2 regions of the Lactiplantibacillus paraplantarum genome follow, and region 2 is predicted to be linked to the other one. Evidence: riboswitches for the same ligand, from Rfam matches in the RefSeq annotation. Region 2 holds a riboswitch; the other holds the start of a gene.
The links. Region 2 has a riboswitch for FMN ahead of LP667_RS07840 (ECF transporter S component). Riboswitches for the same ligand answer to the same signal wherever they lie in the genome.
Positions count from the first base shown of each region.

Region 1 (5,893 bases), 400 kb from region 2:
GCGCTTAACTGTTAATGTAACTATGGCACCTTTATCGAAATAACCAAGCGAGCGGAGCACTAGCTCACCGTTGGCATTGAACTTGGTTGGTACCAGATGACCGTTGACCCGCATTGTTGTAAACTTCGACTGACTTAGGGTGTCATTATAATACAGCGATCCAGTCCGTGTCATACGTAGCTTAATCGTATGCAGATAAGGATACCGGCTAGCTTGCGGATCATGAAACACATGATCGGTGAGCTGAACGGCGTTGCCAAAATAGGTCTTCTGAGTTGGTCGCAGGCTTTGTAAGATCCGTTCTTGGTTAACAATCGCACTATTAGCACGCAGTTTTAGTTGACTGAAAGCAGTCGGAACTGCAAAGCCAAGTCCGTTTAAACTCCGATGGCTGGTCCTAGACTGACCGACTGCGTTGAGTTGTACGTCGTATTTCACATCTAAGAGCAGATCAGTGACGGGGTTCAATCCCTCAGAACTAACCCGACGCGCGTTTTTGGAAAATAGTCCCAGCGATTTTAACATCAAACGCGTCTGGTTGGCGAAAGTGGAGCTGTAATAGGTGATGTCATGAAAATTGAAGAGCATTGGATCGTTATAGTTGCGGTATTTACTATCGTAATTATAGGCTTGGTTGATCAAGGTGTTCTGATTTTCAACCCGGTATAATTGACCGTCGGGATCGTTGACAGCTTGCATCTGTCGGTATTCGGTACGATAAGCCGTCACGAATTTGGCCTGATTACCTAAGGGCGACTTAGCCATCATGAGTGTACTATTTGTTCCTAGTTCAAGTGCAACGATACCTGCTAAACTTAGCGCTTGCCATCGTTTGGTAGTGACAAATAAGGCACTAGCCGTCAATAGCACGGCAATTAGGCTAAGAGCAAGATTCAAAGTCGCAAGTGGATGCTGAGCTGATCGTTGGCTCAGCCAACCAATGATCAGCGCCAGCGCAACTAGTGTCGGCAGCAACCACTGCCAATGGGGCGCAATCTGACGTGGCCCGGCCAACCAGGCTTCAAAGCCCATCATGATTAGGACGAAGCTGAAGAAGAAGGCGTTGCGGTATGGAAAACCAGCTGGTGTTTGCAACATGTGCCAAATTGTATCGAGGGTGCGGATGTCCATACTAAGAAAAAGTGCTAACAAGAGGCCAAAACCATGCCATTTGTGCGCTGTGGTGATATGCGGATGAACAAAAAACGCTAAGACTAGTAGTAATACAAAGGTACTACTAAAGACGGTAGGTGCGTGTGTCAGACGCGTTGCAAAATTGGCTGCGCCCACCCCAAACTGGCTGAACACTTCTGATCCGAACTGGGGAACTGGCCAATAATTAGACAATTTGACGGCGGTTTTGGCAGTGGTCAACATTCCTAAACCCGTCGGTATCAGAATGAACATCGTGCTTAGACCGCTGAGTATCATGGTCACCAGGACGCGTCGAATGAGCCGGAGTTGGACACTAATCATGTGCCACAGGCTATCTTGGGGTTGTTTATGTTCAAATAGTTGATAGATCAGATAGTAAATAACAAATAGGCAAGTCATGTAGCCTAAGTAATAGTTGGTCACAATACTGACCCATAGCCAACCGAAGAAGCGGCCAGAATGACCGGTCCTGATCAGATAATCAAGCCCTTGGATGACGAGTGGTAACCAGATAAGTGCATCTAACCACATGATTGTAAAATAGTTTAGGGCAACGAAACCCGATAGGCTGAATGCGACCCCAAAGATGGCCGTTGACCAGTAGTTTGTTCGAAAATGATCTTGTAAAAACCACGTCATGGTGACCGCAATCAGTCCAATTTTTAATATGATGAGCAGGCTCAAGCCAGTTGGCAAATTAACGGCCGGAAAGAAAACCATTAAAATGTTAAATGGGCTTAATAAATAATAAGCAATCGTAGGCAGCGCATTACCACCTAGTGATTGTGAAAACGAATATAATTGAAAACTATGCGTTAAAATTGCATGCCGGTAAGCGGTAAAAAATGATAAGTATTGGCCACCCATATCACTAATTAATAAATTATGGTTACCAAAGGGCGTCACTCCTTGAATTAGGAAGACAAAGCCAATGATAACAAGAGATATCAATCCTGACAGCGCTGGCACTTGCCAACGTCGTGTCTGATAATTATGCCACATTTTACCCAACTCCGATACTAAGAATAATTCCATTGTAACTTACTGAGACGTGAAAATTAGTTAAAAAAAGCCCAAATTTTTCTGAAAAACATTAATTATTAATGTTAAAATTTGTCATTTTTATTAAAGTTTGCAAGCAGTTTAACACAGTAGTTAATGGGGTTGAAATAAAGTGACTGATTGACAATTGATTAAGAAAGTGTTTTTATTAAGACTGAAAACTGAATACGATTTCTTCGGGGCAGGGTGCAATTCCCGACCGACGGTAACAACATAAGTTGAAGTCCGTGACCCGCGTGAGCGGTGGACCCAGTGCAAGTCTGGGACCGACAGTATAGTCTGGATGGGAGAAGAAAATTATTGCTTGAATTTTACTAGGCAGTAGTGGCTACTAGTGACCTCTAAGCAGGTTTATTTAGCTGGATCCTACTGGTGAAATCTATTTGGCGAACATTCACACCCGATTATCGATTATTGATAATTGGGTGTTTTTTTATCTTGTTGGAGGTGAACCAATGTTAACTGATTTTATGCAATTCGCGGTCGATCAAGCCAAATTGGCTGGCGTGGCAACGTATCAAAATCCGCGGGTCGGTGCCGTATTAGTCAAAGATGGCCACGTGTTAGCTCAAGGTTATCATCATTATTTTGGTGGCGACCATGCTGAGGTGGATGTTTTGCGACAGGTCACGCCAGAACAGGCACGCGGGGCCACGTTATTTGTCACTTTGGAACCGTGCTCACATTATGGGAAGACACCGCCGTGTTGTGAACAACTTGTCGATGCTGGAATTCAGCAAGTCGTGATTGGCCAATTGGATCCGCATCCACTCGTTGGGGGGCAGGGCCGCCAATATTTACGGGACCATGGCGTCAAAGTCATCACAGGTTGCATGTCAGATGTGGTTCGAAAGCTGAATCCGCATTATAACCATTTTTATACGCAACAACGACCATGGGTCACCCTTAAGACCGCGATGACACTGGACGGCAAAATTAATTCGGGAGCACCACGTCGAACATTGATTTCTAATCATGCCAGTTACGTTGATAGTCAGCGATTACGGTCACAGTTTCAGGCCATCTTGATTGGTGAGCGGACGCTGACGATTGATGATCCCCAGTTGACCGTCCGGCTAATAGCGATGTCTCAGCCACCGGTTCGATTAGTGGTCTTGGAGTCGAGTACGGTGGCCCTACAACACCGACTCGTTCGTGATGGTCAAGCGCCCACATGGTTGCTTTGCCGTCACGCCGCTGCTAGTGATGAGCAACTCCAAGCTAGCGCAAATGTGCACGTGTTAATTGGTGACTGGTCACCCGCAGCCATCAGCCAGTTGTGTGTTGAACAAGGCTGGCAGTCGCTGTTAGTTGAAGGCGGAGCCCATATCCAAGCAGGGTTTGTTGCGGCTGCACTAGTTGATGAATGGATCAGCTATTTGGCGCCGACCATGATTGGCGGTGCGGGCTTGCCAGCCGTGACGGGTGCGCCCGCAACGGAATCGTTAGTATTTGAACGACCGGAGCTAGCGTGGTTAGGAACTGATTTGCGGCTACGTGCCGTTCGAAAGGAAGGCGAGTAAATGTTTTCAGGAATTGTTCAGACGAAAGGACGGGTCAGCCAAGTCCATCAGCAGGCATTGGAAATGACACTTACCATCACAGCACCGACTATCGTGACACCTAGTCTTAAAATTGGCGATAGTATTGCAATTAATGGGATTTGTCTGACGGTAACGATACTGCAGCCAGATGCATTTAGTGTCGCAGTAATGCCTGAAACGATGCGCCGAACAAATTTAATGGCGCTGGTGGTAGGTTCACAAGTAAATTTAGAACGGGCCTTGCAAGTTAACGATCATTTAGATGGCCATATTGTTCAGGGCCACGTTGACTATTGTGGTCGGGTGCAACAGCGTATTCCCGATGCGCATGCACTTCGCTTGCTGATTAGTTTACCATCAGCGTATCGAGCGCTAGTTGTGACTAAGGGATCGATTACCATCGATGGGGTTAGTTTGACGGTCGTGACCGCTACGGATACGGCATTTGAGGTGGATCTAATTCCACATTCGCAAGCGGTCACGACGTTAAGTAACTTGCAAGTTGGCGATATGGTCAATGTTGAAACAGATATCTTGGGCAAGTACTTGGCCCGACAGTTAGCTTTGGAAGGGAGTCATTAAGATGGATACGATGAATAAAGTGGAGCAGGCACTAGCTGCTTTGAAACGCGGTGAATTAATTATTGTTGCGGATGATGAGACACGTGAAGCGGAAGGTGACATGGTCGGGTTGGCAGCTCAAGCGACGACTGCAACGGTAAATCGAATGATTACGTCAGCACGAGGCTTACTCTGTGTCCCGATGGCTCCAAGCATTGCTGAACGACTTCATCTAACCCCGATGACGAGTGGACACGATGCATTTGGCACGGCATTCACGGTCTCGACAGATCATCATACGACGTCAACGGGAATTTCTGCGGCTGATCGTGCGACGACGATTCAGGCGTTAGCCGATCCAGATAGCCAAGCCACTGATTTTTACCATCCCGGACATGTATTTCCGCTGATTGCACGGTCTGGTGGTTTGTTAGCTCGACGGGGGCATACTGAGGCGGCAGTAACGTTGGCTCAACTGGCAGGCGGGACCCCTGCGGCCTATATTTGTGAAGTAATCAAAAAGAATGGTTTAATGGCTCGTCGTCGTGATCTGAAAGCTTTGGCAGAGGGGCTACAATTGCCACTGATCACCATTGAAGATATTACCACTTATGTTATCCAGACGGGGGCTCTTCAGTTAACAACGACACCAACTGTTAAGTTACCAACTGAGGACGGCCAATTTGTAATGACTGGTTTTGAAGTTCCTGGTCATGAAGCGTTACCAGTGGCACTACAGACTGGTGATATCAGTGGTGATGAACCAGTGTTGGTACGGTTACATTCGGAGTGTTTTACAGGCGACGTTTTAGGATCGCAACGGTGTGACTGTGGGAAACAATTACATGGCGCGCTTCAAAAAATTGGTCAGGCTCAGCGTGGCATTTTCCTCTACTTACGGCAAGAAGGTCGTGGAATTGGTCTAGCTAATAAATTGGCGGCTTACGCATTACAAGAACAGGGTGTTGATACGTATGATGCAAACGTGCAGTTAGGCTTTCGGCCTGATGAGCGGCGGTATGATATTGCGGCGTTAATTTTGCGACAAATGGGTGTTAGTCGGGTACGGCTGCTCACTAATAATCCCGATAAGGTTGATCAATTGCGTGCAGCCGGTATTGACGTGGTCGAACGGGTGCCGTTAGAAGTTCCGGCAAATCAGTATGATCAGGCTTATTTAAAGACGAAACGTGATCGGTTTCATCATCAACTCACACTTAGGGAGGCCAACTAATGACTACTTTTAATGGTAAAATCGGCGGTAATGAGTTCAAAGTCGGAATTGTCGTGGCCCGCTTCAATGCGTTTGTGACGCAGCAATTACTAGCTGGGGCACAAGCAAGCTTGGAACAGCACGGCGTTAACGCGAAAGATATTGATGTGGCCTGGGTGCCAGGTGCGTTTGAGATACCATTGACGGTTCAAAAAATGATTGCAACCAAGCGCTATGACGGCGTGATTGCACTTGGCGCAGTTATCCGCGGAGCAACTGCCCACTTTGACTATGTCTGTAGCGGCGTAACGACGGGGGTGATGACCGTTAGTTTAGCAACTGATACACCAGTGATGTT
Region 1 is NZ_CP032744.1:1,226,381-1,232,273, forward strand. Features, by position in the region: gene LP667_RS05865 (YfhO family protein) at 1-2,157, opposite strand, end outside; FMN riboswitch at 2,386-2,516, shown strand; gene ribD (bifunctional diaminohydroxyphosphoribosylaminopyrimidine deaminase/5-amino-6-(5-phosphoribosylamino)uracil reductase RibD) at 2,673-3,740, shown strand; gene LP667_RS05875 (riboflavin synthase) at 3,741-4,343, shown strand; gene LP667_RS05880 (bifunctional 3,4-dihydroxy-2-butanone-4-phosphate synthase/GTP cyclohydrolase II) at 4,345-5,556, shown strand; gene ribH (6,7-dimethyl-8-ribityllumazine synthase) at 5,556-5,893, shown strand, end outside.
Region 1: another riboswitch for FMN. It lies ahead of ribD (bifunctional diaminohydroxyphosphoribosylaminopyrimidine deaminase/5-amino-6-(5-phosphoribosylamino)uracil reductase RibD); the one in region 2 lies ahead of LP667_RS07840 (ECF transporter S component).

Region 2 (5,893 bases):
CACTAAAACGGTCGTTAATGTTGAGTTGCTACTGTCTTGTTTTCGTTTTTGAGTTCGCGATAAGTTGCCCGAGTCATCCCGATCGTCTTCAAAAGTTTTGTCCCACGGCTTATCCGCTTGGGATTTGTCATTCTCATTTTTTTGACTCATAGGGTGTTCCTCCTCAAAAAACTTTCAATCAATATTGTAACATAACCCTGAATTGATTTCTTTAAGAATTTAGTAAAAACAATTGAGCTAAGCGTTGCTCCCACGATATTGTTGGTGTCGTCGTAACTGCTCTGACCGCCGTCAACCCTAATGCGGTCAGTGGCAGTGGTTCACCAGCAAGTTGACAACATTGTGCCGTATGTGGAACTGCGGACTCATCAAAATAAGCTAACATCACAGCTCGATGACAAGTTGTTGTTTGCACATAGACCATCAAAGCCCGCAGTTCACGTTCCTTCGCAACTTGCCGATCAGCAAAAATCGTTGCAACCATCGCTGGTGTCGCCCCCTGCTGCCAGTACGATTGCAAGACCGTACTACGGTCATCGACCGGGGGTTGTTTCGCTTGATAACGTGCATAATCTTGCTGGATCTCGTTAGGCGTGGCAGCCGTCAATTCGTTCAGATTACGCACAAGATTCTCATCCCCTGGTGCATAGAGCATGATGGCCATCGCCTGGTGACCATCCCGGCCCGCGCGACCAATCTCCTGAACATAATCAGCTAAAGTCGTTGGCAAATGATAGTGAATCACTAAGCGAATATCCGCTTTATTAATCCCCATCCCAAACGCCGACGTTGCACAGATAACATCCAATTGCCCCGCCATGAATTGCTGTTGGATTTTAAAGCGGTCATCAGCCGCTAAGCCCGCATGATAAGCAGCCACTCGTAAGGTTGTCGTTGTCCGCAACCATTCAGCAATTAAGTCAGTTTGCCGTTTGGAAGTAAAATAGACGATTGCTGGCCCGCGAGTGCTCGTCACTAAATGTTGTAAGGTAGCCCGTTTGCTAGCTTCATCGTTAACTTGTTCAACCGCCAAATAAATATTAGGACGGTTAACCGAATATAAGACTTGCTGCGCGCTAGGAACAGCTAGTTGTGTCACAATATCTTGCCGGACTTGCCGTGTTGCCGTTGCGGTTAACATTAGTGTTCGCGGTGAGCCTAATTGCTGGCGAATGTGGCCGAGACGTCGATAATCCGGGCGAAAATCCGGGCCCCAAGTTGAAATGCAGTGCGCCTCATCGATGACTAACAGTGCTAATGGCACTTGCATCAGTGCTGCTTGAATCACATCTTGACCTAACATTTCTGGTGAAACAAATAAGAATTTTATTTGTGCCAAATGATTCAGTAACCGCTGACGAGCACCATAGTCTAACTGTGATGTTAGGGCCGCGACTTGTTTTTCGCCCTGATAGTTCAAACGGGCCACCTGATCTTGCATCAACGAGATAAGTGGTGACACTACCACAACAAGTCCCGGCAACGCAGCCCCGACTAGTTGATAAATCAGCGATTTGCCAGTCCCCGTTGACAATACGGCCAAAACATCTTGGCCCGCTAACAATTTCTGGATAACCGTTAATTGACCAGGCCGAAATTCGTTAAAGCCATACTTTGTTTTTAATAACTGATATAACTCATCCTCTGACATGGTGACACCTCATAATTTGAAATAGCCGGAACTCAAAAAAATCTAAGGTAGGCATTGCAACTTGTGCATCTTGAAACGACCAGTTCGCAATATCGGGGCGATTGACAAAAATAGTGGTCAACTGCTGCATCAAAGTGCTACTTAGCACCGACTCAAACGGAAACTGGGGTAACCAGATTGCAACTTCTAGCAAGTGCTCCCGAACCGTACTTAATTTCAAGCGCCTCGTCTGTGCAATTGTTGCCAGTTGGTTAGTCTTGACAAAAGCTTGATACGTCTGCCAGGCACTTTTACTGATCGCGCTAGATTGCTTTAAAGGTGCCAATAGATTCCACAATGGATCGGTTGTTTGATGTTGTTGCAGCCAATTGATCCATTGACAAATAGCATCCGTCCGCATCAAGCCGGTTTCGAGCGGCTGACGGCCTAATTGTTCGGCTAATTGTTCATTAGTAAGGCCTGGTTCTTGATAACCCGTTAAGCCTTGGACAAACACTGTCGGCAAATCTGGTACCGACAGGCTCGTTAAGAAAGCCGTCAGCGCTGCATGAACTTGGCCACCAAGCTCCGACTTCGGTTGTTGTCGTAACCAGCGCTTGACCTGTGCTTGGATGCCCGGATCAGTCGTCACCGGATAGTAATGACGATCATGATGAACTAATTCAGAAACTACTTGCAGTGCTAGCTGACTAATAGCCATAAAGCGACGAACGTCCGTCGTTTGAAACGCCTGGAAAGCTTGAGGTAAGTATAACGTTTGTCGCAATTTTGCTTGGCGCTGCTCACCAGCCGGCGTTAATTGCCAACATCCCGTTGCCGTACTGACTAATTGCCCATTTTCTTCTAGGACAGCAGTCGCTGCCATGAAGTCTTCTAAGGGGACACCGTGCCAGCTGTCAAGTAGTTCTAAACACCCTGCTGTCAACCCGGCAAAAAGTGTTGAGACCGTGCGGCGACCACGCAACACATTGAACAACCCCTTTGCCCGTCGCGGTGTCGGACTGAATAACAATAGAACGTAGTCTGTAAACACGGTGAGTCCTCCCTCCAAGTATTTTGTTGATACTTTTATTTAAACGATCACCGGATATTTTTCAAAGTCATGGATGCCCAGCTAATAGCTACTAGCAAAGGATAAATTAAGCCGCTCAGTCACTAGCTTCCAAGCATTTCTAGTAAGATAAAAAACCTTTCAATGCATCCTGTATCAGCCATTACCAAGTACGCATTTAAAAACTAGTTGCGATAAAGGCTGGGCCCATGATTGATCAACACTACGCGTATTTAAGAATATCACGATGGCGACCAATAAAAAAGGCAGTCACCTTGCAGTTACGCAATTAGTGACCACCCCAATTATTTTGATTAAATTCGGCTCATAAGTTGATTATGGTTGCCTAACCATTTAGCTAGCCGTTGATAGACCAGCCAGAAGACGTTACCGACTAACAGTCCCTTGATTAGATTGAACGGAATCACAGCCACTAGCACAACCGTATTCAACGACATGCTGAGCTTCATCCCCATCACCTGCAAGTAGAATGGCAAGACGAACGTCAAGTTGGCTAACGATTCAATGACCACTAGACCAATTGTCGCCACCGCAATTGCCACGGGCATTCGCCACTTAGGATTACCACGATAATAACGCAGCACTAGCGCAAAGGCTAAGATCAGCACTGCCGTTCCCAGAAAACTAGCTAGGGAACCGATTAAATCATAGATGGCAAACCCCATCATCGCTGAATGAAGCAGCAACTTGATAATGGTGATGACGAACGCACCCCCCACACCAAAAAGAAACAGACCAATTAGAATCGGAATATCCGAAAAATCAATCTTCATCCATGGCGCAATCGGTAAAATCGGAAACTCCACTAACATTAAAATATACGCAATGGCACCGAGTAAGGCTATGCCCACTAGTCGGTGTAACGTTGTATGTTGCATAACGCACCCTCCTATGGGTCATCTTCAATGAACCGCATTACCAGTTGTTCAAACAAAAAAAGTCCACCCAATCACACTAACTGTCATCCGGGCGGACTTACTTGCAACGCTTGGCAAATAAGCTCGATCTTCTTTATACCAGACTTTACTGTCGACTTTGGAATTACACCAAATCACTATGCAGCCGCATAGGTCGCGGGTTATTACCGCCGGTCGGGAATTACACCCTGCCCTGAAGATGAACCAATATTTATTTTTACAAATTCATTTTAACGGCTTTCGTCCAAAAATGCAAGCGCTATCGTTCACCTTTTAACTTACTAATTTCAATTGGCTTCAATTTTCGGTACTCCCCAGGTTGTAAACTCTGCAAGTCGAGGACCCCATAACGTTCACGCTTTAACTTAGTCACTGGATGACCAACCGCCGCTAACATTTTCTTTACTTGGTGGTTATGGCCTTCGTGAATTGTTAATTGGACTAGCGCATTATTTTTCTTATGATCACTATCTAACAGATTCGACTTGGCCGGTGCCGTTTTACGGCCATCGATTTCAACCCCTAAGCGTAATTGCTTGAGATCAGCATTCGTTGGCACCCCTTCGACTTTAGCCAAATAAGTCTTCTTGACTTCGTACTTTGGATGAGTTAACCGATTTGCTAAGGCGCCGTCATTAGTCATGATCAATAAACCTGATGTATCATAGTCTAACCGCCCCACTGGGTAGATTCGTTCAGACACATCTTCAAAAAAGTCCAGCACCGTCTTACGGCCTTTTTCATCATGAACCGTCGTCACGACCCCCCGTGGCTTATAAAATAAATAATACACGAGTTTTTCCGCATTCAACGGCACGCCATCTACTTCGACACGGTCACTAGGTTCAACTTTGACACCAAGCGTGGTGACAGTCGTCCCATTAACCTTAACATGGCCAGACGTAATCAACACTTCTGACTTACGCCGCGAAGCAATTCCTGCTTCCGCCATCACTTTTTGTAATCGTTCTGCCATTATTTATCCTCACGTTCTGCTTGTAATTTATCTTGAAATGCATTTAAAAAGAGGTCCGTCTCCGGCGCCGGATGTTCAGCGTCACTTAACGCGGCCAAATCAATCGTTGGTAAATCATCCAAAGATTTTAGCCCAAAGTAATCCAAAAATAGCTCCGTTGTGCCATATAGGATTGGTCGTCCCGGTTCATTCAAGCGCCCCGTCTCAGTCACCAACTGCCGCAAAACGAGTTTTTGAATCGTTGAGCCACTATGCACACCGCGAATCTCATCAATCTCAATTCGCGTCAATGGCTGCCGATACGCAATAATGGCTAACACTTCCAACGAAGCTTGTGACAGACTGGTCGTTAAGGGAGCCTCAAAGTACCGTTTTAATACTGAGGCCACCTCAGACTTGGTCGCTAATCGGTAAGTATTCGCCGTCGATAAGATCATTAACGCACTGTCTGCGTCTTGCTGATACTTCGTAGCCAGTTGTGTCAGCATCGTCGTAATCGCCGGTTTGGCAAATCCCGTGGCGTGCTCAATCTCAGCAACTGTGATGCCTTCATCACCCGCCACAAATAATAATCCTTCAATTTGTTCAATGTTCGTCATGCTGTTCATCCTGTCGTAAATATAAATGAATCGGACTCAGCGGCGCAGCTTGTTGCAAGGCCAACTGATCCTGCTTGGTTAATTCTAACACAGCCATAAAGGTTGTCACTAACATTTCATCGCTAGCACTGACCGTAAACAGCTCAGCAAAGTCTAAGCCCTGTGGTTGCTGCTGCAGCTGTGTGGTAATTTGCGTCATTCGTTCATCAATGTTAATCGTTTCCGCTACGACCGTTTTCGTTAATGTCCGTACCCGTCGCCGTTTAGCCACCAGTTGCCGAAACGCCGCTTGCAAGTCATCCAACGTGATCCCCGCGGTAAGCTTGGGCGCACTTAAATCGGCCGGCACGAGCATCGCTTCGCGCGTAAAATGTTGGTGCCGGGCCTGTTCCTTAGTCCGTAACTCGCCAGCAGCTTCTTGATAAACTTTATAGGCTAATAATTCAGCAACAAGTGAATCACGGGGATCCTCTTCGTCATTGCCGTCATCAACATCATCTGGTTCGGGCTGTGGTAACAAGAAACGACTTTTGATCGTCATCAAAGTCGCCGCCATGACCAAATAGTCGCCAGCAATGTCCAATTTCAACGCTCGCATGGAATGCAAGTAGTCCAAATACTGTTGGGTAATCGCCGCGATTGGAATATCATAAATATCCATCTTATTTTGTCGAATAA
Region 2 is NZ_CP032744.1:1,622,173-1,628,065, forward strand. Features, by position in the region: gene LP667_RS07825 (LysM peptidoglycan-binding domain-containing protein) at 1-150, opposite strand, end outside; gene LP667_RS07830 (RecQ family ATP-dependent DNA helicase) at 212-1,651, opposite strand; gene LP667_RS07835 (YpbB family protein) at 1,638-2,684, opposite strand; gene LP667_RS07840 (ECF transporter S component) at 3,017-3,601, opposite strand; FMN riboswitch at 3,724-3,845, opposite strand; gene LP667_RS07845 (pseudouridine synthase) at 3,900-4,616, opposite strand; gene scpB (SMC-Scp complex subunit ScpB) at 4,616-5,215, opposite strand; gene LP667_RS07855 (segregation and condensation protein A) at 5,202-5,893, opposite strand, start outside.